2 regions of the Comamonas sp. GW821-FHT11H03 genome follow, and region 1 is predicted to be linked to the other one. Evidence: predicted binding sites of a transcription regulator. Region 1 holds the regulator's gene; the other holds the start of a gene.
What was found. Region 1 encodes FNR, which switches genes on or off when oxygen is low (the NO sensors DNR and NnrR bind a similar motif). Its sites were predicted from a motif close to TTGATNNNNATCAA; they were not measured.

Region 1 (14,752 bases):
GTGCTGATGGAGTGGTATGGCAATGCCGATCCGGCCGCACGCAAGGACTTCTGGCTGCTGGCGATCGAAAAGTTCGGCCCCGATGCCAAGGCCTTGCAGGCGGCACGCGAGCGCTACGACAAGGCGGGCAGCGATGTGGAGCGCGGCGAGGCGGAGATGAGCCTGCGCCGCGCCCTGGTTTCATCACGCACGCGGCTGCTGCAGCGTTTTGCCCAGCCCAAGGGCGGCATGGGCTTTTTGGTCGATATGCGTGCCGAACTGCTGGCTTTGCCCAAGGCCGAGCAGCACTATGTGGCGCTGGACGCCGAGCTGGAGCATCTGTTTTCCAGTTGGTTCGATGTGGCCTTGCTGGAGCTCAAGAGCCTGAACTGGGATTCGCCCGCATCGCTGCTCGAAAAGCTGATCAAGTACGAGGCTGTGCACGATATCCGCAGCTGGGCCGATCTGAAAAATCGCCTCGACAGCGACCGCCGCTGCTATGGGTTCTTTCACCCGCGCATGCCCAATGTGCCGCTGATCTTTGTGGAGGTGGCACTGCTGGACAAGATGGCGGGCAGTATGGCTCCGCTGCTGGACGAAGCCGCAGCGGCTGCCGATCTGGCCAAGGCCAATACCGCCATCTTCTACTCCATCAGCAACACCCAGACCGGACTCAAGGGCGTGAGCTTCGGCGATTCGCTCATCAAGCATGTGGTGGAGACGCTCACGCAGGAGTTCCCCAAGCTCAAGCAGTTCGCCACGCTGTCGCCCATTCCGGGACTGCGCAGCTGGTTGAGCAAGAACGGCGATGCGGCGCTGGCGGAGCTGGACGACAAGCAAAAGGCTGCCCTGGAAAAAGTGGCAGGCGGAGTGAGTGCCGCGCAATTGCTGGCTGCGCTGGACGACCCCGGCTCGCTGCCGGAAAAGTCGGTGGTGCGTCAGGCCGCCATGTTTTGCGCCGCGCGCTATCTGGGTCGGGAAACTGCCAAGGGTCGTCCGCTGGATGCCGTGGCACGCTTTCACCTTGGCAACGGTGCGCGCGTGGAGCGCCTGAACTGGGCGGCAGACCTGTCGTCCAAGGGGCTCAAGCAATCCATGGGGCTGATGGTCAACTATCTGTATGACCTCAAGCGCCTGGACAAGCACCGCAGCCTGTTGGCGCAGAGCAAGATTCCCGTTTCCTCGGAGATCGAATCGCTGTGCAAGGGTTGAGTGCATCGCGACTCGCGCTGCACCCGACCTGAGCCGGCTTTTGCTGCTGCGTCTTCCAACCACAAGCCCGGCGGCAGCGATGCCGCTGACTGGGCGCGCTGAGGAGACATGCATGCAGGATTGTTGGGCAAAGAGCGTGGGTTTGCAGCGGCGCACGCTGCTTAGGTCGACGGGGGTGTTTTTGGCGGCAGGGGCATCGGGCTGGGCGGGCCTGGCCCAGGCATCGGAATGGCCGAGCAGGCCGGTCAACCTGATCGTGCCTTTTCCTGCCGGCGGCGGCACCGACACCTTTGCCAGACCGTTCTCTGCCCAGTTCGCCAAGACCTCGGGCAAGACCCTGGTGATAGACAACCGCGGTGGTGCGGGCGGCACGCTGGGCGCCAGCATTGCGGCCAAGTCCGCGCCCGACGGCTACAACTTCTTCATGGGCGGGACCCACCATGTGATTGCGCCCTCGGTCTACCCCAAGCTCGATTACGACCTGGAGCGCGACTTCATCCCGCTGGCGCTGCTGGCCAGCGTGCCACAAGTCGTGGTGGTCAATCCCAAGAAGGTGACGCATGCCAGCTTGCAGGCCCTTGTGCAGGACCTGCGCGCCAACCCCGGCAAGTACAACTATGCCTCGGCAGGGCCGGGTTCCTCGCACCATCTGGCGGGCGAGCTGTTCAAGCTGCAGACCAAGACCCAGATCACCCATATTCCCTACAAAGGTGCGGGCCCTGCGTTGCAGGACCTGATAGCGGGCAATGTGGACATGCTGTTCGACGGCCTGGGCTCATCGGCCCAGCATATCAAGGGTGGCCGCATCAAGGCCTTGATGGTGGCGGGAGCCAAGCGCAACCCTGCCTTCCCTGATGTGCCCAGCGCTGCCGAGTGCGGTCTGCCGGACTTCACCGTCACCACCTGGTATGGACTATGGGCGCCCAAGGGGACGCCAGCTGCCGTGCAGCAGCAGATGCTGGACGAGGTGCGCAAGATCGGAGCAGCCGAGGACATCAAGGCTGCCTGGGCCAAGAACGGTGCCGACTATGGGCAGCTGAGCCAGCCGCAGTTTGCTGCCATGGTGCAAAGCGAGATCCAGCGCTGGGCCCATGTGGTCAAGGCGGCGAATGTGAAGATTGACTCCTGAGCCTGCTGGCTGCTTTACGGGGCGGCCTTTGCGGGCGCCCCATTTGAAGAAGTGCGTTTTTTCAGTGCCTGCTGCCATCAGTCAGGCCGGGGCCGGGCCTATGATGCCCATGGACCTTTTGCTTTCACCGTTGCCGAGTTCGACAGCATCACGATGACCGATATGCCTCAAGCCAATCTTTTCAGCGCGCTGCGCGCTGCGTTTCCTGCGGATCTGACGAAAAATGCCGTGGAGGCCATCGAGCCCGATGGCTCCAGCCTCTACTACACCTGGGCCGATCTGGAGCAGGGCAGTGCACGCATGGCCAATCTGCTGGCCTCTCTGGATCTGCCCGAGGGCAGCCGCATTGCGGTGCAGGTGGAAAAATCGGTCGAAGCCATGATGCTGTACCTGGCCACGCTGCGCAGCGGCCATGTGTTCCTGCCGCTGAACACGGCCTACCAGAGCGCAGAGATGGAGTACTTCATCACCAATGCCGAGCCGGCCGTGGTGGTCTGCGCACCCGGCTGTTTCGGCTGGGTGTCCAAGATTGCATTCAACCACGGCGTGGGCCATGTCTACACCCTGGGCACCGATCGCACGGGCAGCTTGCTGGAGCGCGCGGTCCACCACAGCGACGAGCACCAGGTCGTTGCGCGCCGCACCGACGATCTGGCGGCGATTCTCTACACCAGCGGCACCACGGGGCGCAGCAAGGGTGCCATGCTCAGTCACGGCAATCTGCTGAGCAATGCGGCGATGCTCAAGGTCTACTGGGGCTGGAAGGACGGCGATGTGCTGATGCACGCGCTGCCCATCTTCCATGTGCATGGCCTGTTTGTGGCCATTCACGGGGCGCTGCTCAACGGCAGTCCCATGATCTGGTTTGCCCGCTTCGAGCCCGAGGCCGTCATGGCGCGCTTCAAGGACGCGACCGTCTTCATGGGCGTGCCGACCCTTTATGTGCGCATGCTGGCCGATGCCAGGCTGGACCGCGACATGGCCGCGCACATGCGGCTCTTCATCTCGGGCTCGGCCCCCATGCTGATCGAGACCTTCCGCGCCTGGAAGACGCGTACCGGCCACACCATCCTCGAGCGCTACGGCATGAGCGAGACCATCATGCTGACCTCCAACCCCTATCAGGCCGATGCGCGCTACGGCAACGAGGCCGAGCGTCGCGGCGCCACAGTGGGCTTTCCGCTGCCGGGCGTGGGCGTGCGCATTCATGGCGACGACGGCAAACCCCTGCCCGCAGGTGAGATCGGCAATATCGAGGTCCAGGGGCCCAATGTCTTCAAGGGCTACTGGCGCATGCCCGAGAAGACGGCCGAGGAGTTCACGGCCGACGGCTGGTTCAAGACCGGCGATGTGGGCATGCAGGATGCGCGCGGCTACTTCAGCATCGTGGGGCGCAGCAAGGACTTGATCATCTCGGGCGGCTACAACGTCTATCCGGCCGAAGTGGAGGGCTTCATCAACGATTTGCCTGGCGTGGACGAAAGCGCCCTGGTGGGCGTGCCGCACCCGGACTTTGGCGAGGTCGGCGTTGCCGTCATCGTGCCGCGCAAGGGCGCGCAGCTGGATGGGCTGAAGATTCTGGAGTTGCTCAAGGCCCGGCTGGCCAACTTCAAGGTGCCCAAGCGCTGCTATGTGGTGGACAGCCTGCCGCGCAACACCATGGGCAAGGTCCAGAAGAAGCTGCTGCGCGATCAGTATCAGCAGGAGTTCTCCTGAACCTGCTGCCGAGCGTCTCCAGTCGGACGCCAGGCGTTGGTTTTTGGCTGCACTATTGGCTGCGTTTCAGGCGCTTGTCTTTTGACTTGACTCCTGAAAAGTGAGCTGTTTACGCAGTCTGGTAGCCGAATTCAGTATCGAATCTGTCTGAAAATAAAGCAGCTTGTACGCAAGCTGCTTTTAATTTGTGAGTGGCAAACGGCGGCCTCCGAGCGGCATGCGCACTGGATATCAGGGCGAGCCCCGCAAGGGGCGCTCGGCCAGGGTCGTCCCCCCGTGCAGATGCCATCCCCTTCCGTGGAAGCCGCGAAGCGGCTCAGGGGGAGTCAATCAGCGCAGCACCAGCACCGGCACGTGTGAGTGCGTCAGCACATGCTGGGTTTCGCTGCCCAGCAGCAGGCGCTGCAGACCCTTGCGACCGTGCGAAGCCATGACGATCAGGTCGCAGTCATGCTTTTTGGCCATCTCCACAATCGACTCGGCCACCAGGTCGGAGTGGGTGATTTCGGTGGTGACATTGACCTTGCGCTCATGGCCAAAGGCTTTGACGCCGTTCAGCAGGGTCTGGGCCTGAGTGGTCCATTGCTCTTCAATGCGCTTGGCTTCCTTGATGTCCAGCAAGTCGGTGCCTTCCAGGTAGCTGCGCGGATAGTGCGAGACAACCTTGAGTGCAATCACGCTGGCGCCGCACAAAGCGGCCAGATCCAGGCCTGCATGCACAGCCTTGTCCGAGAGTTCGGTGCCGTCGGTAGCAATCAAAATGCGGTTGTACATAGCTTTCTCCTTAGGTTGCAGGCGTTGTGAATACAAGCATATGTCGATTGGGCAGTTAACGGTTGATTAATGTCAAGGTGGGTATCATCTGGCGTAGTTACGCTTGAAACATGTCCCAACACACTACTGTCCAGCCTTCCGCGGCAGAGCCTGCTGTTGCTGACACCGGTTTCCTGAACGTGTCCCAGATGCACAGTCATCTGCTGGACGATCCGCAAGAATGGAGCTCGTTTGGTCGCCCCGCCGGCCAGAGCCCCAAGGCCCCAATCTCCGAGAGCGCAACCGAGTCCCCGGTGTGGGATTCCTTCGTGGTTCTGGAGGGCATGCACTGTGCTGCGTGCGCGCTGACCATCGAGGAGGCGCTTCGGGCCGTCCCTGGAGTGCAGGCCGCCGAAGTCAGTGCCGCAACGCGCCGAGCCCGTGTCGAGTGGCGTCCCGCCCAGGTGCTTCCATCGCAATGGATGGAGGCCATATCACGTGCCGGCTACCGGGCCTTGCCTGCGCGCGACGCGTTTGCGCGTGAGCTGCGTCAGGCCGAGACGCGCCGCGCCCTGTGGCGCTGGCTGGTGGCCGGCCTGTGCATGATGCAGGTGATGATGTACGCATGGCCTGCCTACACGGCGCGCCCCGGTGATCTGTCGCTGGAGATGGAGACCTTGCTGCGCTGGGCATCCTGGGTGATTTCTCTGCCCGTGGTGCTGTTTTGCTGCGGCCCGTTCTTCAAGAGCGCGCTCAAGGACATCACCCAGCGCCGCGTGAGCATGGACCTGCCTGTGGCCCTGGGCATGTTCATCGCCTTTGTCATCAGCACGCTGGGCACTTTTGATCCCTCCGGTCCCTTCGGTCAGGAAGTCTTTTTCGACTCGCTGACCATGTTTGTCTTCTTCCTGCTCACAGGGCGCTGGCTGGAGCTGCGCCTGCGCGACCGTACGGCCGGTGCATTGGAAGCCGTGATGAACCGGCTGCCGGATTCGGTGCTGCGTCAGCAGCCTGACACAGGCGAGTTCGAGCGCGTGGCCACACGTCGGTTGCGCGTGGGCGATGTGGTGCGCGTGCTCACGGGCGAGGCTTTTCCCGCAGACGGCCGGATTCTGCGCGGTACCACCCATGCCGATGAGGCACTTCTGACCGGCGAATCCACGCCTGTTTTGCGTGCGCAGGGCGATGCAGTCACCGCCGGCAGCTACAACCTGGACAGTGTTGTCGATGTGAGAGTGGACAGCGTGGGTGAGGGCACCCGCTTTGCGCAGATCGTGAATCTGATGGAAAGCGCTTCGCTGCAAAAGCCAACACTGGCCCAGCTGGCCGACAGGGTGGCCCGTCCTTTCCTTGTCGTGGTGCTGCTGGCGGCGCTAGCTGCGGCCATCTGGTGGTGGCCTGCCGATCCGGGCAAAGCCATGATGGTGGCCGTGGCCGTGCTCATCGTCACCTGCCCCTGTGCGCTTTCTCTGGCAACGCCCGTGGCCATGCTGACGGCGGCCGGCACCCTGGCGCGCAGCGGCGTGCTGGTGCGCAATCTGCAGGGGCTGGAGGCGCTGGCTGCTGTGGATACGCTGGTGTTCGACAAGACCGGGACGCTGACGCGCGACGGCCTGGTGCTGCGCGCGCTGACACCTGCTGAAGGTCAAAACACTGATGACCTGCTGGCGCTGGCCGCCTTGCTGGCGCGTCAGTCCATGCATCCCGCTTCCAAGGCCCTGGCGCATGCGGCCGAGGTGGCCGAACTGCCTGCCAGCGCGTGGCTGCTGGACTCCGTTCAGGAAGTTGCCGGCAGCGGCCTTGATGTCTGGGTGCAGGCGCGCAGCAATACCGCTTTGCGCCGTCATCTTCGTCTGGGCTCGGCCGCGCATTGCGGCGTGCCCGAGTTGGCACCGCATGAGCCAGGGCAGAGCGTGATGCTGGCCGAGCAATTGCAAAGTGGCTGGCTGCCCCTGGCGCAGTTCCATCTGAGCGAGGACGTGCGTCCCGAAGCGGCCCAGGTCATTGCCGACCTCAGGCAGCAAGGTGTGGCGGTGCAACTGCTCTCAGGAGACCGTTCTGCGGCAGTGCGCACGGTCGCCGCCAGACTGGGCATAGAGCGGGCGCAGGGTGATTGCAAACCGCAGGACAAGCTGGCAGCCATGCAGGCGGCACAGGCTGCAGGGCATAAGGTTGCCATGGTCGGCGACGGCCTGAATGACGGCCCAGTTTTAGCCGGAGCGCATGTCTCTTTTGCTTTTGGTAAAGCAGTGCCGCTGGCACAATCGCGAGCAGACTTCGTGGTACTGGGAGACAGCCTGGAGTTAGTGTTGCAAAGCCTGTTGCTGGCCCGCCGGACCCTGTCCGTGGTGCGCCAGAACCTGGGCTGGGCAGCAGCCTATAACGCGATCTCTATTCCTCTGGCCCTTGTGGGCTGGATGCCTGCCTGGCTGGCAGGGCTCGGCATGGCGCTGAGCTCCTTGCTGGTCGTCGCCAACGCAGCCCGTCTTGCACGTGCGTTGCCGCTGCAGGCTGCAGATAGCAACGCGTCCGCCCCCGCGCACCTTGCGCCGCGGGGCACCGTCATGCCACTGACTCAAGGAGGCCATTGATGGACATTTTGTATGTATTGATTCCGCTGTCGGTTGTTCTGGTCATGGCCATTGTGGCTGCCCTGTGGTGGGCCGTGTACCGGGGCCAGTTCGAGAGCGTGGAACAAGAAGGCGAGCGCATTCTTCGCGACGATTGATGTGGCTCAACGAGCCCGACCAGAAACCGATGAACACTTTGCAAGATATCTAAGAGGTGCCCGATGGAAGCAACAAATAACAATGCTGTCTATTACGACGACACCGTCGTAAGACAGTTCTCTATCATGGCCGTGGTATGGGGGGTGGTAGGTATGGCGGTGGGCGTGTTTATCGCGTCCCAGCTGGCCTGGCCGGAACTCAACTTCGGCATTCCCTGGCTGAGCTACGGACGTCTGCGTCCGCTGCATACCAATGCCGTGATCTTCGCTTTTGGTGGCTCGGCGCTGTTCGCGACCAGCTACTACGTGGTGCAACGCACCTGCCAGACCAAGCTGTTCATGCCCAAGCTGGCCAGCCTGACCTTCTGGGCCTGGCAACTGGTTATCGTCGGCGCAGCCATCAGCCTGCCTCTGGGTTACACCCAGGGCAAGGAATACGCCGAGCTGGAATGGCCCCTTGACTTGCTGATCGCCGTGACATGGGTGTCCTACGCCATTGTGTTCTTCGGCACTATCGGCATCCGCAAGGTCAAGCACATCTATGTGGCCAACTGGTTCTTCGGCGCCTTTATCCTGGCCGTGGCCCTGCTGCATATCGTCAACAATATTTCCGTCCCTGCGGGCTGGATGAAGAGCTATTCGGCTTACGCTGGCGTGCAGGATGCAATGGTTCAGTGGTGGTACGGGCACAACGCCGTGGGCTTCTTCCTGACCGCCGGCTTCCTGGGCATGATGTATTACTTCATCCCCAAGCAGGCGGGTCGTCCCGTGTACTCGTATCGCCTGTCGATCGTGCACTTCTGGGCGCTGATCTTCACGTACATGTGGGCGGGTCCTCACCACCTGCACTACACCGCTTTGCCTGACTGGGCCCAGTCCGTGGGCATGGTGTTCTCGCTGATCCTGCTGGCTCCCAGCTGGGGCGGCATGATCAACGGCATCATGACGCTGTCGGGTGCCTGGCACAAGCTGCGCGACGACCCTATCTTGCGTTTCCTGATCGTGTCCCTGTCGTTCTACGGCATGTCCACCTTCGAAGGCCCGATGATGGCCATCAAGACCGTGAACGCGCTGAGCCACTACACCGACTGGACCGTGGGCCACGTGCACTCCGGCGCTCTGGGCTGGGTGGGTCTGATCACCATGGGCTCTCTGTACTACCTGATCCCCCGTCTGTTCGGCCGCGAGAAGATGCACTCGCTGGCCGCGATCGAGCTGCACTTCTGGATGGCGACCATCGGCATCGTGCTGTACATCGCCGCAATGTGGATTGCCGGTGTGATGCAGGGCCTGATGTGGCGCGCTGTCAACCCCGACGGCACGCTGACCTACACCTTCGTGGAAAGCGTGAAGGCGACCTATCCCTTCTATGTGATTCGCGTGACTGGCGGTCTGCTGTATCTGGGCGGCATGCTGGTGATGGCATGGAACACATGGAAGACCGCAATGGCCGGCCGTTCCGTCAAGGTGGCAGTGCCTGCCGTGGTGGCTCACGCTTGAGCATTGAGGAGCAAAAGCAATGTCTGATCAAAATAACGCAGCTCCCAAGAGCTTTTCGCACGAGAAGATCGAGACCAGCAACTTTTTGCTGATCGCGCTAACGCTGTTCGTGCTGACCATTGGTGGCCTGGTGGAAATCGTGCCGCTGTTCTTCCAGAAGTCCACGACCGAAGCAGTGGCGGGTCTCAAGCCCTACACCCCGTTGCAGCTGATGGGGCGCGACGTCTATCTGCGCGAGGGTTGCTACAACTGTCACTCGCAGATGATCCGTCCCTTCCGCGCCGAGACCATGCGCTATGGCCACTACTCGGTGGCTGGCGAGTTCGTGTACGACCACCCCTTCCAGTGGGGCTCCAAGCGTACCGGCCCCGACCTGCATCGCGTGGGCGGCAAGTACAGCGACGAATGGCATCGCATCCACCTGAACAACCCGCGTGACGTAGTGCCCGAGTCCAATATGCCTGCTTACTCCTGGCTGGAAGCCAACAAGGTGGATGACACGGCCGTGGCAACGCGCATGAGCGCGCTGCGCAAGGTGGGCGTGCCGTACACCGATGCGGAAATCGCCGGTGCTCAGGCCGAGGTCAAGGACAAGACAGAGATGGAGGCAGTGATTGCCTATCTGCAGGTCCTTGGTCGCGCCGTCAAGTAAGAGAGAAAGGGCTGGAAATGGATATCACCATCATGCGTATCGTGGCCACGCTGGCATCGCTGGCGTGTTTCGTGGGCATCTGGTGGTGGGCGTATGCCCGCCGCAACCAGGCCCGTTTTGACGAGGCAGCTCAGGTTCCATTCCTGGAAGACTGAGTCTGATCACCACAACGAGAACATCCCATGAGCGATTTCATTAACAATTTCTGGTCAGTGTATGTCGCGGCGATTACGCTGATTGGCATCTTTGGCTGCTTGCTGCTGCTGATTCTGGTGGCCAGCAAGAAGGTCGTTCCCTCGAGCGACAACACCACAGGCCATGTCTGGGACGAAGACCTGCGTGAACTCAACAACCCCATGCCCAAGTGGTGGATGGGTCTGTTCGTGATCACCGTGGTTTTCAGCTTGGGCTATCTTGTGGTCTACCCAGGTCTGGGCGGCTTCGGCGGCAAGCTGGACTGGAGCCAGACCGGCGCCTACGACAAGGAAATGGCCAAGGCCAAGGCAGACCTGGAGCCTCTGTACGCCAAGTTCACCAGCATGCCTACCGAAGAAATGGCCAAGGACCCTCAGGCCATGGCCATTGGCGAGCGTCTGTTCATGAACAACTGTGCGCAATGCCATGGCTCTGACGCTCGCGGCAGCAAGTCCTTCCCGAATCTGGCGGACGGCGACTGGTTGCATGGTGGATCTCCCGAGAAGATCAGGGAGACCATCACCAACGGCCGTATCGGCATCATGCCGCCCATGGCGGCAGCCGTGGGCTCGGCGGAAGATGTGCGCAATGTGGCGCACTATGTGCTGAGCCTGTCGGGCAGCCCTCACGATGCCGTCAAGGCTTCGCAAGGCAAGTCCAAGTTCGTGGCCTGTGCGGCTTGTCACGGCATGGACGGCAAGGGCAACCCTGCGCTGGGAGCGCCTAACCTGACCGATGACATCTGGCTGCATGGCTGGGGTGAGGCGGCAATCGTCAACATCGTCAACAACGGCAAGCACAATGAAATGCCTGCCCAGAAAGAGAAGTTGACGGAGGCTCAAATTGCCGTGTTGGCCTCCTATGTCTGGAGTCTTTCGAATACGCAAAACCAGAAGTAATGCGTTGTTAAGAGGCGGTGCCCTGGCACCGCCTTTTTCGCATTTCAATTTTCAGTAATTACAAAAACATTAAGGAACTGCGATGCCGTGCGATCAGGGGAAGCCCCGAAAAGTCATACCGATCACGCCTGAGCCTCATGAGGGCGGGCCTGAGTTGGTGCCTATGTTCGCTTCCGAGCAAAAAGTGTACTCACGCTCTATTAGTGGCGTGTTCTCACGGTGGCGCTGGGCCATGGTGTTTCTGACCCAGCTCGTCTTCTACGGCCTGCCCTGGCTGCAGTGGGGCGAGCGCCAGATGGTGCTGTTCGATTTGGAAGCCCGGCGCTTCTATCTGTTCGGACTGGTGCTGTATCCGCAGGACTTCATCTATCTGACGGGGCTGCTGATCATCAGCGCGCTGGGGCTGTTTCTGTTTACCGCCGTGGCCGGGCGCCTGTGGTGTGGCTTCTCCTGTCCGCAGACGGTCTACACCGAGATCTTCATGTGGATCGAAAGCAAGGTCGAAGGCGATCGCAGTGCCCGCATGCGTATCGACAAGAACGGCTGGACGTTGGAGAAGATCTGGAAAAAGTCCTTCAAGCAGTTTCTCTGGATCGTTCTGTCTCTTTGGACAGGCTTCACCTTTGTCGGCTACTTCGTGCCCATCCGTGAGCTGGGTGTGCAGTTGATGGCCTTCCAGGGCAACTGGCAGATTTTCTGGGTGGCGTTCTACGGGTTTGCCACCTACGGCAACGCCGGCTACATGCGCGAGCAGGTCTGCAAGTACATGTGTCCCTATGCACGCTTTCAGAGTGCCATGTTCGACAAGGACACCATGATCGTCAGCTATGACGCTGAACGTGGTGAAGCTCGTGGCCCGCGCAAGAAAGACGTTGACTACAAGGCACAGGGCCTGGGGGACTGCATAGATTGCAAGCTTTGCGTTCAGGTCTGCCCCGTGGGCATCGATATCCGCAAGGGGCTGCAGTACGAGTGCATTGGCTGCGGTCTGTGCATCGATGCCTGCAACTCCGTGATGGACAAGATGGAGTATCCGCGCGGCCTGATCCGGCTGACCACTCAGAATGCCGTGTCCAAGGCCTGGAAGCAGGTACAGGTGATCCGCCGTATTTTCCGCCCCCGTGTGTTGATCTACGCGGCCGTGCTGGTGGCCCTCAGCGCCGCCATGATCGCCAGTCTGGTGCTGCGCGAGCCGCTCAAGGTCGACGTGATTCGAGACCGTGCTGCGCTTTCGCGCATCGTAGCGGGCGGCAAGCTGGAGAACGTCTACCGTCTGCAGATCATGAACGCCACGGAGTCCGAGCAGCGCTACCGTATCAGCGCCGTGGGCCTGGAGAATCTGGAAGTTGCATCCGAGCAGGAAGTGACCGTTGGCCCTGCCGAGACGCGCGGCATTGCCGTGCGGCTGCAAATTCCGTATGGCTCAGCAGCTCCCGGCTCGCACCCCGTACACTTCAATGTGGATGCAGTGACTGCCGGAGCAGGGCGTATTTCCGAGAAGACGGTGTTCCTGGTGCCGCGTTAATGCCATGTATTGCCGGTCTTCGTGAGCCATCACGGAGGCCGGACAAGGACACAGCCAATCGGCAACAATCCATGCCACCTTGCCCTATGTGCCTGGGTGGCCAGAATTTTGTAAAGAGGTTTCATCATGTCGGCAGCACAAGCCAAGGTCTCGCAAACGGCCAGGATCACCCACCCCGAGGACGGCAAGTCCTGGTGGAAGTTTGCCCATGTCTGGCTCATCATCGCCGGCCCGGTGATCGTGGTGATTGCCGGCTTTGTCACCGCATACATCGCACTGAGCAGGCCCGATCCCGTGATTGACCCTGACTACTACCGCCATGGCATTGAAATCAACCAACGCCTGAGCGAAAGTGAAAAAAGCATGGCCCCTGCAGTCACCGGCCGCAATCATGCGGCCACTCCAGTCAAGGACCATCCTCTGGATCGCTGAGCGCTCCGGTGCTTGCTCCGCCAAGGTCGCTTTTGCGGCCTTTTTTGTTGCCAATATCAAAATCAGAGCATGTTGCGCATGCTCCGTCTAACGTTGATGCAGAAGTAAATGGTTTTTCATTATCCGGATGGCGCAAGGTGCTACTGAAAAGAGAGTGATTCAGGGTTTCCCGCCATGGTGCATGCCCGCAGTCCTGCGTGAGCGGTCATCACCTTTGTGCAAAATATGGTCAAGCCCACAGCCCAAGGAGAATCAGGATGGATGCTCGACGCTGGATGTGGATTGTCTGGCCGGCCTTTCTGGCGGCGGCAATCATGGAGATGGTGGTTTTTGCCTTTGTGGACCCGCTGGATCTGCACTGGCTTGGTTCCCCCCTGGGCTGGTCGCGCCAGGCCATCTATACGGTCGCCTTTTTTGCCTTCTGGGTCGTGACCCTGATAGGAGGAGCGATGACGGTGATGCTGGGGCGCTCCGTCAGCGATCTCAATGGAGGCATCGTTTCCGAGCCTCTGCCCGAGTAATTCGCCCAGATAAAAAAGCCCGCTGTCCGCGGGCTTTGTCTTGAGAGCGTCTGCTGACTCGGCTCAGCTCTGGCATTGCTGGCTGTTGACGATGCGTTTGAGCGCCTCGGTATCCAGAATGCGCAGGTGGCGCTGCCTGACTTCCACAATGCCTTCCTCTGCAAATTTGGAGAAAGTGCGGCTCACGGTCTCGAGCTTGAGGCCCAGGTAACTGCCGATTTCTTCGCGCGTCATGCGCAGCACCAGCTCCGACTTGGAAAAGCCGCGTGCCGACAGACGCTGGACCAGGTTCAACACAAAAGCCGCCAGGCGCTCTTCGGCACGCATGCTGCCCAGCAGCAGCATCACGCCATGCTCGCGCACGATTTCGCGGCTCATGACCTTGTGCACATGGTTCTGCAGCGCCGTGACCTCGCGCGAGAGCTGCTCCAGTTTGTCAAACGGCATGACACAGACCTCGGCGTCTTCCAGGGCCACGGCATCACAAGTGTGGTGGTCGTTGACGATACCGTCCAGACCAATGATTTCGCCCGCCATCTGAAAGCCTGTGACCTGATCGCGACCGTCTTCGGTCGCCACGCTGGTCTTGAAGAAGCCGGTTCGAATGGCATACAGAGAGGTGAACTCTTCGCCATTGCGAAACAGCAGCCCACCGCGCTTGATCTTGCGGCGCGTGGCCACAACCTCTTCAATGCGCTCCATTTGTTCATCGTCCAGGCCCATGGGCATGCACAGTTCACGCAGATTGCAGTTGGAGCAGGATGCTTTGATGGTCTGAAGATTCATGGGCTTTTGCTACCGCGCAGACAGACACACAGTGGAGAGTCGCGCTGGTCATTGACCTCGTGGTTGAAGATGAGATGGATCAAATTGTCGCAGCACTTGCCTTGAGGTCTCTTGATTTTCATCAAGGACAGGATGATTGCCTTGGGGCACATTGCCAGTATTCGTTCCAAAACATGCGCTTTTGCCTATTTGGGGCATGATTTTCAGGATCTGATTTCCATTGAAATATGCTCCATGCAGAGTGTGGGCGCACCCTAACTCCCAGTTATGACCGCAGTCACGCCTGAGTTGCTGAGCCGCTTTGATATCCCCGGCCCACGCTACACATCGTTCCCAACAGCCGACCGTTTTGTTGAGGCTTTTGGTGCAGACGACTACATACTGGCACTCAAGCAGCGCAAGACGCATTCTGGCTCGCGCGCTTTGCCGCTGTCCGTTTATGTGCATGTGCCGTTCTGTGAGTCGCTTTGCTATTACTGCGCCTGCAACAAGATCGTGACCAAGCATCATGAAAAGGCTGCCGAGTATCTGGACTACTTGGGCCGCGAGCTGGCCATGCATACCGAGCACTGCGGCAAAGGCCAGCTCGTAAGCCAGCTGCATCTGGGCGGAGGTACACCGACCTTCTTCAGCGATGCAGAGTTGCAGCAGCTGATGGTCTTGATGCGTGAGCATTTCAAGCTGGATCCTGCGGGCGAGTACTCCATCGAGGTCGATCCGCGCAC
Region 2 (14,752 bases), on a different contig from region 1:
TCGGAGCTGAGCGACATGACCTGGGTCTTGACGTAAAGCGCATGCTCGAACAGGGGCTGGGCCGCATCGCGCTGGTTGGCGGCGTAGTCGGCGTCCATGAAGAGGAAGGAGCCGGGCTGGATTTCGCCATAGATGCCGCTGGCGGCCTCGTTGACCATGGTGCCCGTGCCGGCACCCGTGATCAGCGGGATGACCAGGCCGGCGCGATCGAACTCGTGGCGCGTGCGGTTGACGAGCTTGAGCACCTGGTCGATGGCTGTCTTGCGCTCCTCGGCGCTGCGCAGATGCTGGGCGCCGCCGTGATAGGCCTGCAGACCCGCAAAGCGCAGCGTGGGCTGGGCGGCAATGGCCTGTGCCAGGCGCAGGGCGGCTTCGCCGGGCTCTGCGCCGCAGCGGTTCTGGCCGACATTGATCTCCACCAGCACATCCATGGCCGCGTCGCCGGCCTGCGCATCCTGCAGGGCACGCGCCAGCCGCGTGATGCCTTCCTCGCAATCCACGGCCAGGGCCAGCCGTCCGCCCTGGGCATTCAGTGCCTTGGCCAGAGCTGCCACGCGCGCCAGCTTGGTCAGGGCAATGACTTCGTTGCTGATGAAGATATTGGTGATGCCGCCCTCGGCCAGCGCCTCGGCCTCGCTGACTTTTTGCACGCAGTGGCCGCAGGCACCGGCATGCTCGAGCAGATGGGCGATATGCGCGCTCTTGTGCAGCTTGGCATGCGGGCGCCAGAGCACGCCATGCTGCTGGGCAAAGCGGGCCATGCGCTCGATATTGCGGTCCATGGCGTCCAGGTCGATGACCAGGGCGGGCGTGTCTATGCGTTTGACGGCCTGGCCGACAAGGGTCTGCAAATGCTCAGGAATGTGCTTCATCTCGGCTGCCTTGCTGAAGGTGTGCGGTATCTGCCCAGCCTACCAAAGACAGGCCGTCAGGCGTCCAGAGCAGGCGATTGATGGCGCAGTTGCTCAGCTCCCAGGTGCGTGGCGTCTGGAAGTCCTGGCGCGTGGCCAGGCGGTAGAGCACATCCATCACGCCGCCATGGGCGACCAGCACGATCTGCTCGCCCTCGTGATGGCGCGCAATCCGGTCCACGGTGGCGAAGATGCGTTCGCGCAAGGCCTGCAGCGAGTCGCCGCCGCCGGGCGGGGCATAGGCCGGGTTGCGCGTGCGCCAGAGCTGCGCGTCCTCGGGCTGGGTGGCTTCCACATCCTTGAAGGTGCGGCCCTGAAAATCACCGAAGCAGCGCTCGCGCAGGCCGGTGGTGGTGTGCAGAGGTGCACCGGATCTCTGGGCGATCGCCTGCGCCGTGACATGGGCACGCTGCAGGTCGCTGCTGTAGATGGCGGCAATGCTCTCGTCGGCCAGCGCCTGGGCCGCCTGCTCGGCCTGCCACAGGCCGGTGTCGTTCAAGGGGATATCCAGATGCCCCTGGATGCGTCCATCGACATTCCAGGTTGTCTCTCCGTGCCGGATGGCAATGATGCGCGTGGCGTGCATGTCTTGGCTCGTTCAGCGTAGGTTGTTTTATTGAGCAGTCATTGTCTTGCAAACAAAGTGTGCCTGTACCCCGGTCTGTTGTTACAGACCTTTTGAGACTCGGCATTCACCCGCCAGGCGCAGCGGGCTATGGTGCGCGAATCACCAGCTTGCAAAGCGCAGCCTGGCAGGGCGGACCAGGGGCATGGACGGCAGTGCTCAGTTCGGGAGGCGTGATGATTTCGGTGCAAAGCCTTGCTTCTTCCTGGGCAAATGGTGCTGCAGCCAAGAAAAAAGGCCTGCAACCATGGTTGCAGGCCTTTGGACATTGCAGCACTTGCGCTTCAAGCGCCGGCTGCCATGTCTTTCGGTGTCAGATCAGTGACTTGGCATTGTCCAGCACAAAGTCGCAGGCCTTTTCCTTGAGGTTGCTCTTGACCTTGTCCAGGCTGAAGCTCTTGCCGTCGGCGCCCGTGACCATGCCCATCAGACCGTTCTTGTAGCCCTGGTCCTTGGGCTCTTCCTTCTGGCCCAGGCCCAGCTTGCCCAGCAGCTGATTCTTGACCTGGGCGGCCTTGTCGGCGTTGAGGTAGTTGTTCTTCATGCAGTAGGTGAGGACGCCGGCGGCATTGCTGGCCGTGCCGGAGCTCAGGTTGCCCAGGCCCAGGGCCGACAGTGCCGAAGAGCCTCCGGAGCCGCCGAGCATGCCGCCCAGGCCCGAGGCGCTGGAGCTGCTCTCGGCTGCGCCGCCGCCCAGCTGGCCGCGCAAGGCGTCACCGAGGCCGCTGGCATGGGCGCTGAAGGAACCCGCAGCCACTGTGGCGCAAAGCAGGGTGGAGAGAGCAAATTTCTTCATGACAGTCATCCTTTTCATAGCGGGGCCCAGGCAGGAGGCCCCGGTTCAAGCCGAGCTGCACGTTAGCACGCGCCAGGCCCGGCAACTGTTGAAGATTGCAAATCAACGTGCCGGCGCCACGGCGGCCGGTGCTGCTGGCGCAACCGATGCGGCGGGCTGTGCAGGTGTTGCCGGCGTGCCGCTGGCAGGCTGGGCCCCGGGCGGCTGGATGACGGTGCGCACGTTGCGCTGGCCCTGCGGCGGCTTGGGAAAGCCCGTCAGCGCCGCATCGAACAAAATGCCGAAGATGGCCGGGTCGTCGGTCCATACATCCTGGCGCTGGGCCGAGGTTTCGTAGACGATCTGCTGGGTCTTGATATCGCGCATGACGATGCTCACGGCGCGGTAATACTCCAGCGGCGGCTCGTTGAACATCATGCCGCCGCCAAAGCCCCAGCCAAAGCCGCGGCCGTAGCTCATGCCCCAGCCCCAGCGCGGGCCCCAGTAGGGGTCGTAGTAGGGCCAGCTGGCCCAGTCGCGCGCATAGCGCGCCATGGCGCTGATCTGCACCACCAGGCTGGCGTGCGAGTCATCGCGCGTCAGGCCGACGCGGGCCAGCGCATGCTGGGCCTGGGCTTCCACGGCCGCGAAGTTCACCTGGCCCTGCTGCGAGGGCAGGGTCTCCAGCCGGTAGGTGGCCGGCACGGGAATGGTGTTCAGTGCGGAAAAGCTCTGCACCGTGCTGTTGACCTCGCGCACCGTGCTGCAGCCGGCCAGCAGAGCCGTCGCAGTCAGGGCCGCAAGGCCGATCCAGCGTAAGGAGGTTTTGCGCAGGTTCATGATGATTTCTCTGAAAACGACAAAGGCCCATGAGATGGGCCTTTGATAGGACTGCAGGGTCCGGCTTTAGTTCAAAAGTCCGCTCAGGACAGTTGTACCACTTGCACTCCGCCGGGCAGGGCGGCCATGGTTGGCAGCTCTTCATGGTCAAAGGCCATGTCGCCGTTGGGATCGGCAATGCCCGTGGCCTTGGCGTTCCTGAAGTCGTGCAGCTGGGGGTCCATCATGTGCGTGGTCACGATGTTGCCCATGGCGCGGAACATGCTCTCGATGCGGCCGGGGAACTTCTTGTCCCACTCGCGCAGCATATTGCCCACGGCCACGCGCTGCAGGCCGTCCTGGCTGCCGCAGAGGTTGCAGGGAATGATGGGGAAGTTCTGGTACTGGGCCCAGCGTGTCGTGTCCTTCTCGGGCACATAGCACAGCGGGCGGATCACCACATGCTTGCCGTCGTCGCTGACCAGCTTGGGCGGCATGCCCTTCATGCGGCCGCCGTAGAACATGTTGAGCATCATGGTCTGCACGATGTCGTCGCGGTGATGGCCCAGGGCCACCTTGGTGCAGCCCAGCTGGTCGGCCACCTTGTACAGGATGGCGCGGCGCAGGCGCGAGCACAGGCCGCAGGTGGTCTTGCCTTCGGGCACGACGCGCTTGACGACGCTGTAGGTGTCCTGGTTCTCGATGTGGTAGTCCACACCGATGCTCTGGAAGTACTCGGGCAGCACATGCTCGGGGAAGCCGGGCTGCTTCTGGTCCAGGTTCACGGCCACGATGTCGAACTTCACGGGCGCACGCTTTTGCAGCTTGCGCAGAATGTCGAGCAGGGTGTAGCTGTCCTTGCCGCCGGACATGCAGACCATGACACGATCGCCTTCCTCGATCATATTGTAGTCGAGGATGGCCTTGCCCACTTCGCGGCACAGGCGCTTTTCGAGCTTGATCTGTTCGCGCTCGATCTTGATCTTGCCGGGCTTGGCGGCTTCTTCGCCGTTGGCGTTCTCTGCGGCCGCAGCATCGGCGGCTTCTGCCTCTTCGGCAATCCAGGGGTTGTCGTTTACTGCATTCATGGGGTTCACCATTGTCCGGTTTCGATGCGAATGGCTACTTCGCAGTCGTCAAAAATTTCCAGCTTCGCAATTTTCACACGCACGCCGCGCACGCCGGGCAGCTGCAGCAGGCGCTGGGCCAGCTTGCCGATCAGGCTCTCGAGCAGGTTCACATGCTCGGAGGTGCATTCGTCGATGATGATCTGGCGCACCTTGCGGTAGTCCAGTACGTGGAGGATGTCGTCATCGCGCGGAGCCAGGGGCTGGGGGCCGAGGTTGAGTTCGGCGTCGACCTGGATCGGCTGAGGCTCTTGTTTCTCATGCGCGAGAATCCCGAGGCTGGCGTCAAAGCGCAGGCCGGTGAGCGTGAGAATTTGTTGTCCGGAAGTGGAAGTCATGAGAGAAGGTGCGGCCTCGGTGGGCTCACATCATCGAAAAATCGCGCTCGAAGCGCTGTAAATGTTGGCCGCCGTCCACCAGCATGGTGGTGCCCGTCATGGAGCGGTTCTCCAGTGCAAAGCACACGGCGGCGGCAATGTCCTCGGGCGAGGAGGAGCGGCCCAGCGGGCTCATGGCGTGCAGGGCCTCGAACTTTTCCTGACTCAGCATATGGCTGGTCAGTGTCAGGCCCGGCGCCACGCCCACCACGCGCACGCGTGGAGCCAGCGCCAGGGCCAGCATGGTGTTGGCGGCTTCCAGGGCCGCCTTGGAGAGGGTGTAGCTCAGGAAATCGGGGTTCTGGTTCCAGAGTTTCTGGTCCAGCACATTGACCACGGCACCGTGGGCGGACTCTTCGCCTGCCGCCACGCGCTCCTGCACATGGGCATGCAGAGCCTGGGACAGCAATATGGGCGCGCCCGTGTTGCTGCGCAGATGCGCTTCCAGGGCCACATAGCTGAAGCTCTGGGCATCGTCATGCTCGAACAGCGAGGCGTTATTGACCACGGCGTCGATCCGGCCAAAGCGCTCCACCACACGCGGCACCAGCGAGCGCACCGATTCCTCGTCAAAGAAATCTGCATCAAAAGCGGCGCTATCGCCCGCCAATTCTGCGCAAGAAGCTACGGTTTGCATAGCTTGATCGCGGGAGTCGCGGTAGTGCACAGCCACTTGCCAGCCCGCGCGGGCCAGGGCCAGGGCCATGTCACGTCCAAGGCGACGGGCGGAACCGGTCACCAATACTGTGCGTGGTTGGGCGGGTGAGGACATTCGTGGAAAATGCGGGTTGTGACGACAGAACCCTCAAGTTTAACGAGCGCCTTGCAATCCCGCATTGCCAAGGAGATTGCCGCCGTGGGCGGCTGGCTGCCTTTCGACCGTTTCATGGAGCTGGCGCTCTATGCGCCGGGCCTGGGCTATTACGCCAATGAGACGGCCAAGTTCGGTGCCATGCCGGAGTCGGGCAGCGACTTTGTGACGGCACCGGAGATTTCGCCTATTTTTGGTCAGTTGGTGGCATCCCAATTGCGGCAAGCGCTGCAAAAAACGAATACCCGCGAGATCTGGGAATTCGGTGCGGGAACGGGCGCGCTGGCGCTGCAGATCCTTGACGAGCTGGCGGCCCAGGGCGCGTTGCCTGAGCGCTACACCATCGTCGATCTCTCGGGCACGCTGCGCGCGCGCCAGAAGCTGGCGCTGGCCAAGTACGAGCATCTGGTGCGCTGGGTGGATGCGCTGCCGGACGCCATGCAAGGCGTGATCATCGGCAATGAGGTGCTGGACGCCATGCCGGTGCAACTGCTGCAGCGCACCCAGGGCCAATGGCATGAGCGCGGCGTGGTGCTCGCAGGTGACTGTGATGAGGCGGCCTTTGCCTGGGAAGACCGGCTCACCGAACTGCGTCCGCCTGTGGATATCGGCGGCCCGCATGACTTTCTGACCGAAATCCACCGCCAGGGCGAGGCGTTTATCCACACCCTGGGCGAGCGCCTGACCCGGGGAGCCGCTTTTTTCATCGATTACGGCTTTGGCGAGAGCGAGTACTACCACGAGCAGCGCCATATGGGGACCCTGGTCTGCCACTACCAGCATCAGGTGGACAACGACCCTCTGGTGCTGGTCGGCCTCAAGGACATCACGGCCCACGTCAATTTCACGGGCACGGCCGTGGCGGCCCAGGATGCGGGCTTCGACGTGCTGGGCTACACCAATCAGGCGCACTTTCTCATCAACTGCGGACTTGCGCCCAAGCTCGATGCGGCGGGCATCAAGGCCCGCTCCATGGCCTCCAAGCTGGTCATGGAGCACGAGATGGGCGAGCTGTTCAAGGTCGTTGCCCTGTCCAAGGGCGTGGAGCCCTGGACGCCGCTGGGCTTTGTGCAGGGCGACCGCACGCACCGGCTATAGCGTCTGCGTGCCTGGCGCGCTTACTGCTTTTCCAGTCTGGCGGCCTGGATGATGCTGCCCCAGTGCTTGTACTCGGTGCGCGTGAAGTCGCGGAACGCGCTTGAGCCGAGCAGGCGCGGTTCGCCGCCCAGGGCCGCGACCCTGGCCTTGAACTCGGGGCTGCTGGCCACCTTGAGCGTGGCCGCTTCCAGGCGCTGAACCACGGCGCGTGGTGTCCCCTTGGGGGCCAGCACGCCGTTCCAGGTGGCGGTCACAAAGGACGGAAAGCCGCTTTCCTTCATGGTCGGGACCTGCGGCAGCTGCGGCAGGCGCTCGGCGGAGGTCACGGCCAGCGCCTTGAGCTTGCCGCCCTGGATGAAGGGCAGCGCCGGCGTGATGTTCTCGAAGATGAAATCAATCTGGCCTCCGATCAGATCGGTCAGTGCCGGAGCGCTGCCCTTGTAAGGCGCGTGAACCAGGTCCAGTTTGGCGGCGCTCTTGAGCAGCTCGCCCGACAGATGCACGGTGGAGCCCATGCCCGGCGAGCCATAGCTCATCCCGGCGCGGCGCTCGCGCGCGTAACTCACCAGCTCGGCCACCGATTTGACCGGCGTTTTCGACTCGTTGACCACCAGCACATTGGGAATCGAGGTCACCAGAGCTACGTACTCGAAGTCGTCCAGGCTTTTCTCGCTGAGATTGCGGTACAGGCTGGGATTGATGGCCTGCGTGCCCGCCGTGCCGAACAGCAGGGTGTAGCCGTCATTGGCGGCGGCTGCGACGCGGCTGGCACCGATGGCACCGTTGGCTCCGGGGACGTTCTCCACCACGACCGGCTGGCCCAGCGCCTCGGCCAGACCCTGGCCGACCAGGCGCGCCACGACATCGGTATTGCCACCGGGCGAGAAGGGCACGACCAGCTTGAGCGGGCGATTGGGGAAGCTGTCGGCGGCAGCAGGCAGGGCCAGGCAAGCGCCTAGCAGCGCTGCACTCAGAAGAATCTGTTTGCGTGAGAAGGTCAGGGGCACGGTATGTCTCGTTGTTTGTAGTTCGCGGGCCCTGACGGCAGACGCACGGGCCCGGTCCCTGCATGGCACAGGGCGTGGACATCATGGGCAGAGGGGGGAGTTGAGGTCAATCAATCTTTGGGAAGCATGTCATGCATAAACGGAATGGCTGTCTGCCAGCATGGGCGCTCAGACCGTCAGCGCGGCAGGCCTCTATACTTGCGGCCTCATGATTCGCTGGTTGATCGTCATTTTTCTGGCCCTGTTGCTCGTCAACGGGCTGCACGGCTGGCTGCAGCGCATAGGGCTGGGGCGTCTGCCCGGCGACTTCCGCTTTCGCCTGTTCGGCAAGGAGTTCTTCCTGCCGGTGGCCAGCACCGTGCTGCTCAGCGTGGTGGCGGCGCTGATTGCCCGCTTTGTGAAGCTCTGAGATCGTAGACACGTTCTGAGGCCGGCCGACTTGAATCTGCAGGCTTTGGCTGCACATACGAGCCTGAGCCTGAGCCTGAGCCCGAGCAGTGCCTGCTGGCACCGTCAGGCATTGCCAAAGAAAGCACGACTTACGCAAAGCGGGTTCAGGCAAGGCGACAGCCTCAGCAGGCAGGCCGTTGTCGCATTCCTGTTTGCGTCAATCCTAGAAAGGTTGCCCCTGTGTCCGAATCCCTGCACTACGTCTGTCCTCATTGCCACACCACCAATCGCATCGCCAAAGAGCAGCTGGGCAATCAGCCTGATTGCGGTAGCTGCCACCAGGCTCTTGTGACGGGCGAGCCCGTGGCACTGGACAACGACAGCTTTGCCAGACACACCGGGCGCAGCCAAGTGCCGGTGGTCGTGGATTTCTGGGCCCCCTGGTGCGGCCCCTGCCGCATGATGGCGCCGGCCTTTGCCCAGGCGGCGCAGCAGCTGGCAGGACAGGCGCAGTTGGCCAAGCTCGATACCGAGGCTTACCCGCAGGCCGCCGCACCCTTGGGCATCCGCAGCATTCCGACCATGGTGATCTTCAGGGAAGGCCAGGAACTGGCCCGCATCTCCGGGGCACTGCCTGCCTCGGAGATCGTGCGCTGGGTGCGATCGGTGATCTGAGCACCGTCTTCGCGGGAGCCGGGCCCGCTCACCCGGCCCCGTGGCGGGGCCGGTCAGGCGCTCAGGCGGCGATGTCCAGCACCACGCGGCCTTCGATCTTGCCTTCGTGCATGCGGGCAAAGATGTCGTTGATGTTTTCCAGCTTGTCGGTGGATACGGTGGCCTTGACCTTGCCCTGAGCAGCAAAGTCCAGCGACTCCTGCAGGTCCAGGCGCGTGCCGACGATGGAGCCGCGCACGGTGATGCCCTTGAGCACCATGGAGAAGATCGGCAGCGGAAAATCGCCGGGCGGCAGGCCGTTGAGCGAAATCGTGCCGCCGCGGCGCACCATGCCCAGCGCCTGCTCGAAAGCCTTGGGCGACACAGCGGTGACCAGCACGCCATGGGCACCTTCAATCTCTCTTTGCAGATAGGCCGCCGGATCGGTGGTCTTTGCGTTGACAGTGACGGTGGCGCCCAGCTGACGCGCCAGAGCGAGCTTACTGTCATCGATGTCGACGGCCGCGACGTTGAAGCCCATGGCCTTGGCATATTGCACGGCCATATGGCCCAGGCCGCCGATGCCGGAAATCACCACCCAGTCGCCGGGCTTGGCATCGGTGACTTTCAGCCCCTTGTACACCGTGACCCCGGCGCAGAGCACGGGAGCGACGTCGATAAAGCTCACGTTGGACGGCAGATGGCCCACATAGTTGGGATCGGCCAGTGCGTAGTCGGCAAAGCCGCCGTTGACCGAATAACCGGTATTGGTCTGAGACTCGCACAAGGTTTCCCAGCCACCTATGCAGTGGCGGCAGAAGCCGCAGGCGCTGTGAAGCCAGGGCACGCCCACGCGATCGCCTTCCTTGACATGCTTGACGTTCTTGCCCACCGCCGCCACATAGCCCACGCCCTCGTGGCCGGGAATGAAGGGCGGATGAGGCTTGACAGGCCAGTCGCCTTCGGCTGCATGCAGATCGGTGTGGCAGACGCCGGAAGCAGCGATCTTGACCAGGATCTGATCGTCTGTCGGTCGGGGCACCGGCATTTCTTCAATCGTGAGCGGTTTCCCGAAGGAACGCACCACGGCGGCTTTCATGGTCTGGGGTAAGGACATCAGAGCACCTCCTTGAAGCAAGAGGGCAAGGCCGTGGCCTGTGGGCCGGACACTTGCCCGTCAAAGAACCATGCCGGTATGGCATGGGTGTTGCAGCAGGTTTCGTGACCCGCTGCATGGCTCGGGCGGAGCGAACCGCCGCAGCCATCTCGTACTGTGCAATGGCTGCAGCATACCTTCTTTGACTTAACTCAAGCCGTGCCCATCCCTGTCGCTAGCACCTCGGCGCGCGCACTGCTAGGCGCAGCCTTCCAGATAGGCGGCAATCGCCTGCTCGCGCGCCTTGCTCACGGCATCGCCAATGGCCTTGCCCTTGAGGCCGCGCTGCGCTGCGGCCTGGGCCACGGGGGCGGTTTCCACGGCCAGGGCCGCCTTCAGGGCATTGCCCAGGCGCTGGCGCTGGGGGTAGGCCGCCTCTTCAAAGCCCAGACGCCCGCGTGCGTCGCATTCGCAGGCCAGCAAGGCTTCCTCGAAGCGCTGGGGCTTGCGTATGGCATCGCAGCGCTCCAGCAGGCGCAGCAGGGCGGCGGCATTGAGCTCGTGGCTGCGATGGATGTTGCCATGCTCGCGCGCCACGACCTCGGCCAGCTCCTTGCAGTCGTTGGGCACGCGCCAGCGCTCGCAGACCTGAAGCAGCAGGCGGGCGCTGCGCTGTTCGTGGCCGATATGGCGGGGCAGCACATCGGCCGGCGTGGTGCCTTTGCCGAAGTCATGGCACAGGCAGGCAAAGCGCACGGACAGCGGTGCCTGCAAGCGGGCCGACATGTCCAGCACCATCATGGCATGCACGCCGCAATCGATCTCGGGGTGGTATTCGGCGCGCTGGGGCACGCCCCAGAGCTTGTCGAGCTCGGGCAGCAGCCGGGCCAGAGCTCCGCATTCGCGAAGGATGTCGAACATGCGAGAGGGCTGGGCCTCCGTCAGGCCACGGCTGATTTCCTGCCACACGCGCTCGGGCACCAAGGCATCGACCTCGCCGGCCGCCACCATCTCGCGCATGAGTTCCATGGTTTCGGGGGCGACGGAGAAATCGGTGAAGCGCGCCGCAAAGCGGGCCAGGCGCAGAATGCGTACCGGGTCTTCGCGAAAGGCAGCGGTCACATGGCGCAGGACGCGATCCTTCAGATCCTGCTGGCCGCGATAGGGATCCACCAGGTCTTCGAGGCCGCCGTTGCCTGTCCAGTCGGCAGGAGCAGCGATGGAGTTGATGGTGAGATCGCGCCGAGCCAGGTCTTCTTCCAGCGTCACATCGGCAGCGGTGTGAACCACAAAGCCGCGATAGCCCATGCCGTTCTTGCGCTCGGTGCGAGCCAGCGCATATTCCTCATGGGTCTGGGGGTGCAGGAACACCGGAAAGTCGCGCCCCACGGGCACGAAGCCGCGCGCGCTCATCTGCTCCGGTGTGGCTCCGACCACCACCCAGTCCGTGTCGTTGACGGGCAGGCCCAGCAACGCATCGCGCACGGCGCCGCCTACCTTGAAAACCTTGAATTCACTCATGCTGCAATGGTAGTGGCTGCGAGCCGGCCTGCAGATACCGCAATCGCGGGATGGCGGACTCAGCGCTGCTGGCGATAGGGCTCTTCGAACTGCAGAAAGTCCTGCTCGGCCAAGGCGGCCTGAATCCATTCCTGGGTGGCGGGCAGCTGGGTGATGCGCTGTATATAGGCGCGTACCGGTGCCGAGGTCGGCAGGCCGTAGCCGTTGATACGCATGCACACCGGCGCAAAAAAGGCATCGGCAATGCTGAACTGGTCAAACAGCATGGGGCCGCTGGCGGTGCTCAGCAGCGGGGTCCAGAGTTCTTCGAGCTGCTGGACATCGCTGCGCAGATCGGCATGCTCGGCCCATAGCCGGGCACCGGTCTCCTGCAACTGGGCTTCGATATTCATGGGGCAGAGGCTGCGCAGCGCACCGAAGCCGCTGTGCATCTGTGCCACCAGACTGCGGGCACGGGCACGCTGGGCTACGGTCTGCGGCCATAGGTGCTTGTCGGGAAAGCGCTCGGCCAGGTATTCGCAGATGGCCAGGCTGTCCCAGATGATCAGTCCCCCATCGACCAGCAGTGGCACCTTGCCGGTGGGGGCGAGTGCCAGCGCCTGCAGCTTGAAGCTGGAGTTGGGCGCAAAGCTGTCAAAGCGCAGTGTGAGCTCTTCGAAGCTGATGCCGCTTTGGCGCATCAGCACCCAGGGCCGCATGGACCAGGACGAGTAATTCTTGTTGCCGATATAGAGCTTCATGGCGGACTCCTGTGTGGTTTGCCGTGCAGCTTATCAAGCTTGGGGCGGGCGGTCTGTGTGTTTTGATTCCCCAGTCATGCCGGGGCGGCGCGGCGGATGATGTAATCGCAGCACTATGGCAAATACTTCGACTTCTTCTGCAAACCAGGCCGCGCATGTGGCAGGGGCTGGTCACCACAAGGGCGCGCTGGTGCTGTTCTCGGGCGGCCAGGACTCGACCACCTGCCTGGCTCAGGCCCTGGCCATGTTCGAGCGCGTGGAGACGCTGGGCTTTGACTACGGCCAGCGCCACAGCGTGGAGATGCAGGTGCGCGCAGGCGTGCGCGAGCAGCTGTCTGAGCGCTTTCCCCAGTGGGCGCCGCGTCTGGGCGAGGACCATGTGCTGTCACTCGATGTGCTCAAGCAGATTGGCGGCTCGTCCCTGACCGAGGATGTGGCTTTTGCCATGCAGGCCGACGGCCTGCCCAACACCTTTGTGCCGGGCCGCAACCTGCTGTTTCTGACGCTGGCCGGCGCGCTGGCCTATCGGCGCGGCCTGACGGTGATCGTCACTGGCGTCTGCGAGACCGATTATTCGGGCTACCCCGATTGCCGCGACGACACCATGAAGGCCCAGCAGCTGGCGCTGAACCTGGGCCTGGAGCGCCGGCTGCGCATCGATACGCCGCTGATGTGGCTGGACAAGGCCCAGACCTGGCAGCTGGCCCAGGATCTGGGCGGCAGCGATCTGGTGGAGCTGATCCGCACCGAGACCCATACCTGCTACCAGGGCACGCGCGATGCGCTGCACGAATGGGGCTATGGCTGCGGCAGCTGCCCGGCCTGCGAGCTGCGTGCATCGGGCTGGCACAACTGGCGCGCCAGTCAGGCCGCAACTTGAAATTGATAGCTGCTTGCGCTTGATAAAAAAGGACTTCAGGCTGATAAAGCGCTAAAGTCCTTTGATTGAAGGCGGTAAATGCTCCTTAATAAGGAGCATTTTTTCGATGGGCCCGATTCAGGCGCCGGGGCGTGTGGCGATCTGCCCGGCCTGAATCTGCGCCGTCATCTGGCTGAGCCAGGTCTGGCTTTCCGGGCGCTCGAACAGAAAGTCCCAGATGGCATCGTGCTGGCGCGGTGTCAGGGCGAGCGCGCCATGGCGGCGCATATGGGCTTGCAGCCGCTGCAGCTCTGCCGCAGTCAGCGGCAGCTGCATCACGGTCAGCGGGGGGCGCGGGCGGTAGCGGCGCTGGGGAATGTTCTTGCGGGGACGATTCATGGCAAAGCGATCAAAGCGATTCAAAGGTTAGACGGGCCAGACCACGCCGTTGTCGTTGAGGATGGCGTCCAGCGGCAGGTCATGGGCCTCGGGCTGGAAGTCATCGACATAGCCATTGGTGTAGCCCAGGCCCACGGTAAACGGGCGCGGGCTCAGCTCGGCCAGCGTGCGGTCATAGAAGCCGCCGCCATAGCCCAGGCGGTAGCCGCCGGCCGCATAGCCTACGCAGGGGACAAACAGCAGCGTGGGCACCAGCAGTTCGGTATCCTTGGGCTTGGGAATGCCATAGGCGTCCTCCTCCATCGGGCAACCGGGGTACCAGGCGTGAAAACTCAGCGTCTTGCGCTGTTTGTCTATCACCGGCAGCCCGATCCTGCGCCTTTGTGGAGTACCCTGTAGCTCGCCATCTTCCTTCCAGCGATGCAGGGCTGGCAGCGGGTCGAACTCTCCCTTGATGGGCCAGTAGGCACCAATCACGGTATCGGGCCGCTCCATCAGCCAAAAGCGCATCACCTGCTGCAGCGCATCGGCGCGTTGCAGGCGATCTGGAAGGTTGAGGCGCAGTTCAATCAACTTGCGGCGTAACGCTGCTTTGTCCATCGGATAATTTCCTCCATGCACTGGCTGAAGATTTTGACACCGCTTTGTGCGGCTTCCCTGCTGACTGTAGCTGCTCCGTTTGCGCAGGCACAAAACCCGGGCGATGCCGTGTTGCTGGACATGCAAAAAGCATTCCGCAGCCGCAATCAGGCGGCGCTGACCCAGCTCCTGCCCCAGGCGGCCGGTCACCCCCTCGAACCTTGGGCCGCTTACTGGGAACTCAAGAACCGGCTGGAGAGCGCATCGCCCGATGAAATCCAGGGTTTTCTGAACCGCTATGCCGGCACCTACCAGGAAGACCGCTTGCGCAACGACTGGCTGCTGCTGCTGGGCAAGCAGCGCGACTGGAACACCTTCAGCCAGGTCTATCTCAAGTTCCGCATGCGCGACGACAAGTCCGTCACCTGTTACGCCCTGCTGGCCGACGCCTTGCAAGGCCGGGGTGCGCCCAATGTGGGCCAGCAGGTACGCGATCTGTGGCTGGCGCAAAAGGATGCCGATGACGGCTGCACCACGGCCGCCGGCCAGCTGTATGCGAACAAGCTGATCACCGACGCCGATGTCTGGCGCCGTGCCCGTGTGGCCACCGAAGCCAATCGCCAGAAGGCGGCCCGTGATGCGGTGGCCATCGTCGCCCCCGAAGCGGTCGACCAGGTGGCGCAGGTGTTTGCCTCGCCCGCCAAATACCTGTCAGGCCAGAGCAAGGCGCGCGGTCGCGAGCGCAAGGAGCTGGCCCTGCTGGCGCTGATCCGCATGGCGGCCAGCGACCCCGATGCGGCAGCCACGCAGATCGACGGCGGCTGGGGCGCCCAACTCAACGGCGAGGAGCGCAACTGGGCCTGGGCCGTGGCCGGCAAGCAGGCCGCCTTCAAGCTCTCGCCCGATGCCAATAGCTATTTCGGCAAGGTGCGCCGCAACGAAGACCTGAGCGACGACCTGCTGG

Region 2: the regulator FNR is predicted to act here: its motif matches at 9,893-9,906, upstream of adhP (alcohol dehydrogenase AdhP).

Annotation. Positions count from the first base shown of each region.
Region 1 covers NZ_JBXARF010000005.1:259,413-274,164, forward strand. The annotation lists gene AC1RTQ_RS13610 (malonyl-CoA decarboxylase) at 1-1,191, shown strand, start outside; gene AC1RTQ_RS13615 (Bug family tripartite tricarboxylate transporter substrate binding protein) at 1,304-2,320, shown strand; gene AC1RTQ_RS13620 (malonate--CoA ligase) at 2,483-4,036, shown strand; gene AC1RTQ_RS13625 (universal stress protein) at 4,367-4,810, opposite strand; gene AC1RTQ_RS13630 (heavy metal translocating P-type ATPase) at 4,999-7,380, shown strand; gene ccoS (cbb3-type cytochrome oxidase assembly protein CcoS) at 7,380-7,517, shown strand; gene ccoN (cytochrome-c oxidase, cbb3-type subunit I) at 7,581-9,017, shown strand; gene ccoO (cytochrome-c oxidase, cbb3-type subunit II) at 9,037-9,669, shown strand; gene AC1RTQ_RS13650 (cbb3-type cytochrome oxidase subunit 3) at 9,687-9,824, shown strand; gene ccoP (cytochrome-c oxidase, cbb3-type subunit III) at 9,852-10,763, shown strand; gene ccoG (cytochrome c oxidase accessory protein CcoG) at 10,846-12,288, shown strand; gene AC1RTQ_RS13665 (FixH family protein) at 12,415-12,720, shown strand; gene AC1RTQ_RS13670 (hypothetical protein) at 12,978-13,241, shown strand; gene fnr (fumarate/nitrate reduction transcriptional regulator Fnr) at 13,305-14,027, opposite strand; gene hemN (oxygen-independent coproporphyrinogen III oxidase) at 14,295-14,752, shown strand, end outside.
Region 2 covers NZ_JBXARF010000001.1:643,788-658,539, reverse strand. The annotation lists gene AC1RTQ_RS03100 (DSD1 family PLP-dependent enzyme) at 1-872, opposite strand, end outside; gene AC1RTQ_RS03095 (histidine phosphatase family protein) at 856-1,497, opposite strand; gene AC1RTQ_RS03090 (YjjA family protein) at 1,850-2,332, opposite strand; gene AC1RTQ_RS03085 (DUF4136 domain-containing protein) at 2,435-3,151, opposite strand; gene ttcA (tRNA 2-thiocytidine(32) synthetase TtcA) at 3,235-4,230, opposite strand; gene AC1RTQ_RS03075 (dihydroneopterin aldolase) at 4,224-4,595, opposite strand; gene AC1RTQ_RS03070 (SDR family oxidoreductase) at 4,621-5,406, opposite strand; gene AC1RTQ_RS03065 (class I SAM-dependent methyltransferase) at 5,416-6,543, shown strand; gene AC1RTQ_RS03060 (Bug family tripartite tricarboxylate transporter substrate binding protein) at 6,564-7,550, opposite strand; gene AC1RTQ_RS03055 (DUF2905 domain-containing protein) at 7,759-7,959, shown strand; gene trxC (thioredoxin TrxC) at 8,181-8,615, shown strand; gene adhP (alcohol dehydrogenase AdhP) at 8,677-9,711, opposite strand; gene AC1RTQ_RS03040 (multifunctional CCA addition/repair protein) at 9,949-11,211, opposite strand; gene AC1RTQ_RS03035 (glutathione S-transferase family protein) at 11,271-11,951, opposite strand; gene queC (7-cyano-7-deazaguanine synthase QueC) at 12,067-12,831, shown strand; gene AC1RTQ_RS03025 (hypothetical protein) at 12,949-13,209, opposite strand; gene AC1RTQ_RS03020 (5-formyltetrahydrofolate cyclo-ligase) at 13,237-13,809, opposite strand; gene AC1RTQ_RS03015 (lytic transglycosylase domain-containing protein) at 13,825-14,752, shown strand, end outside.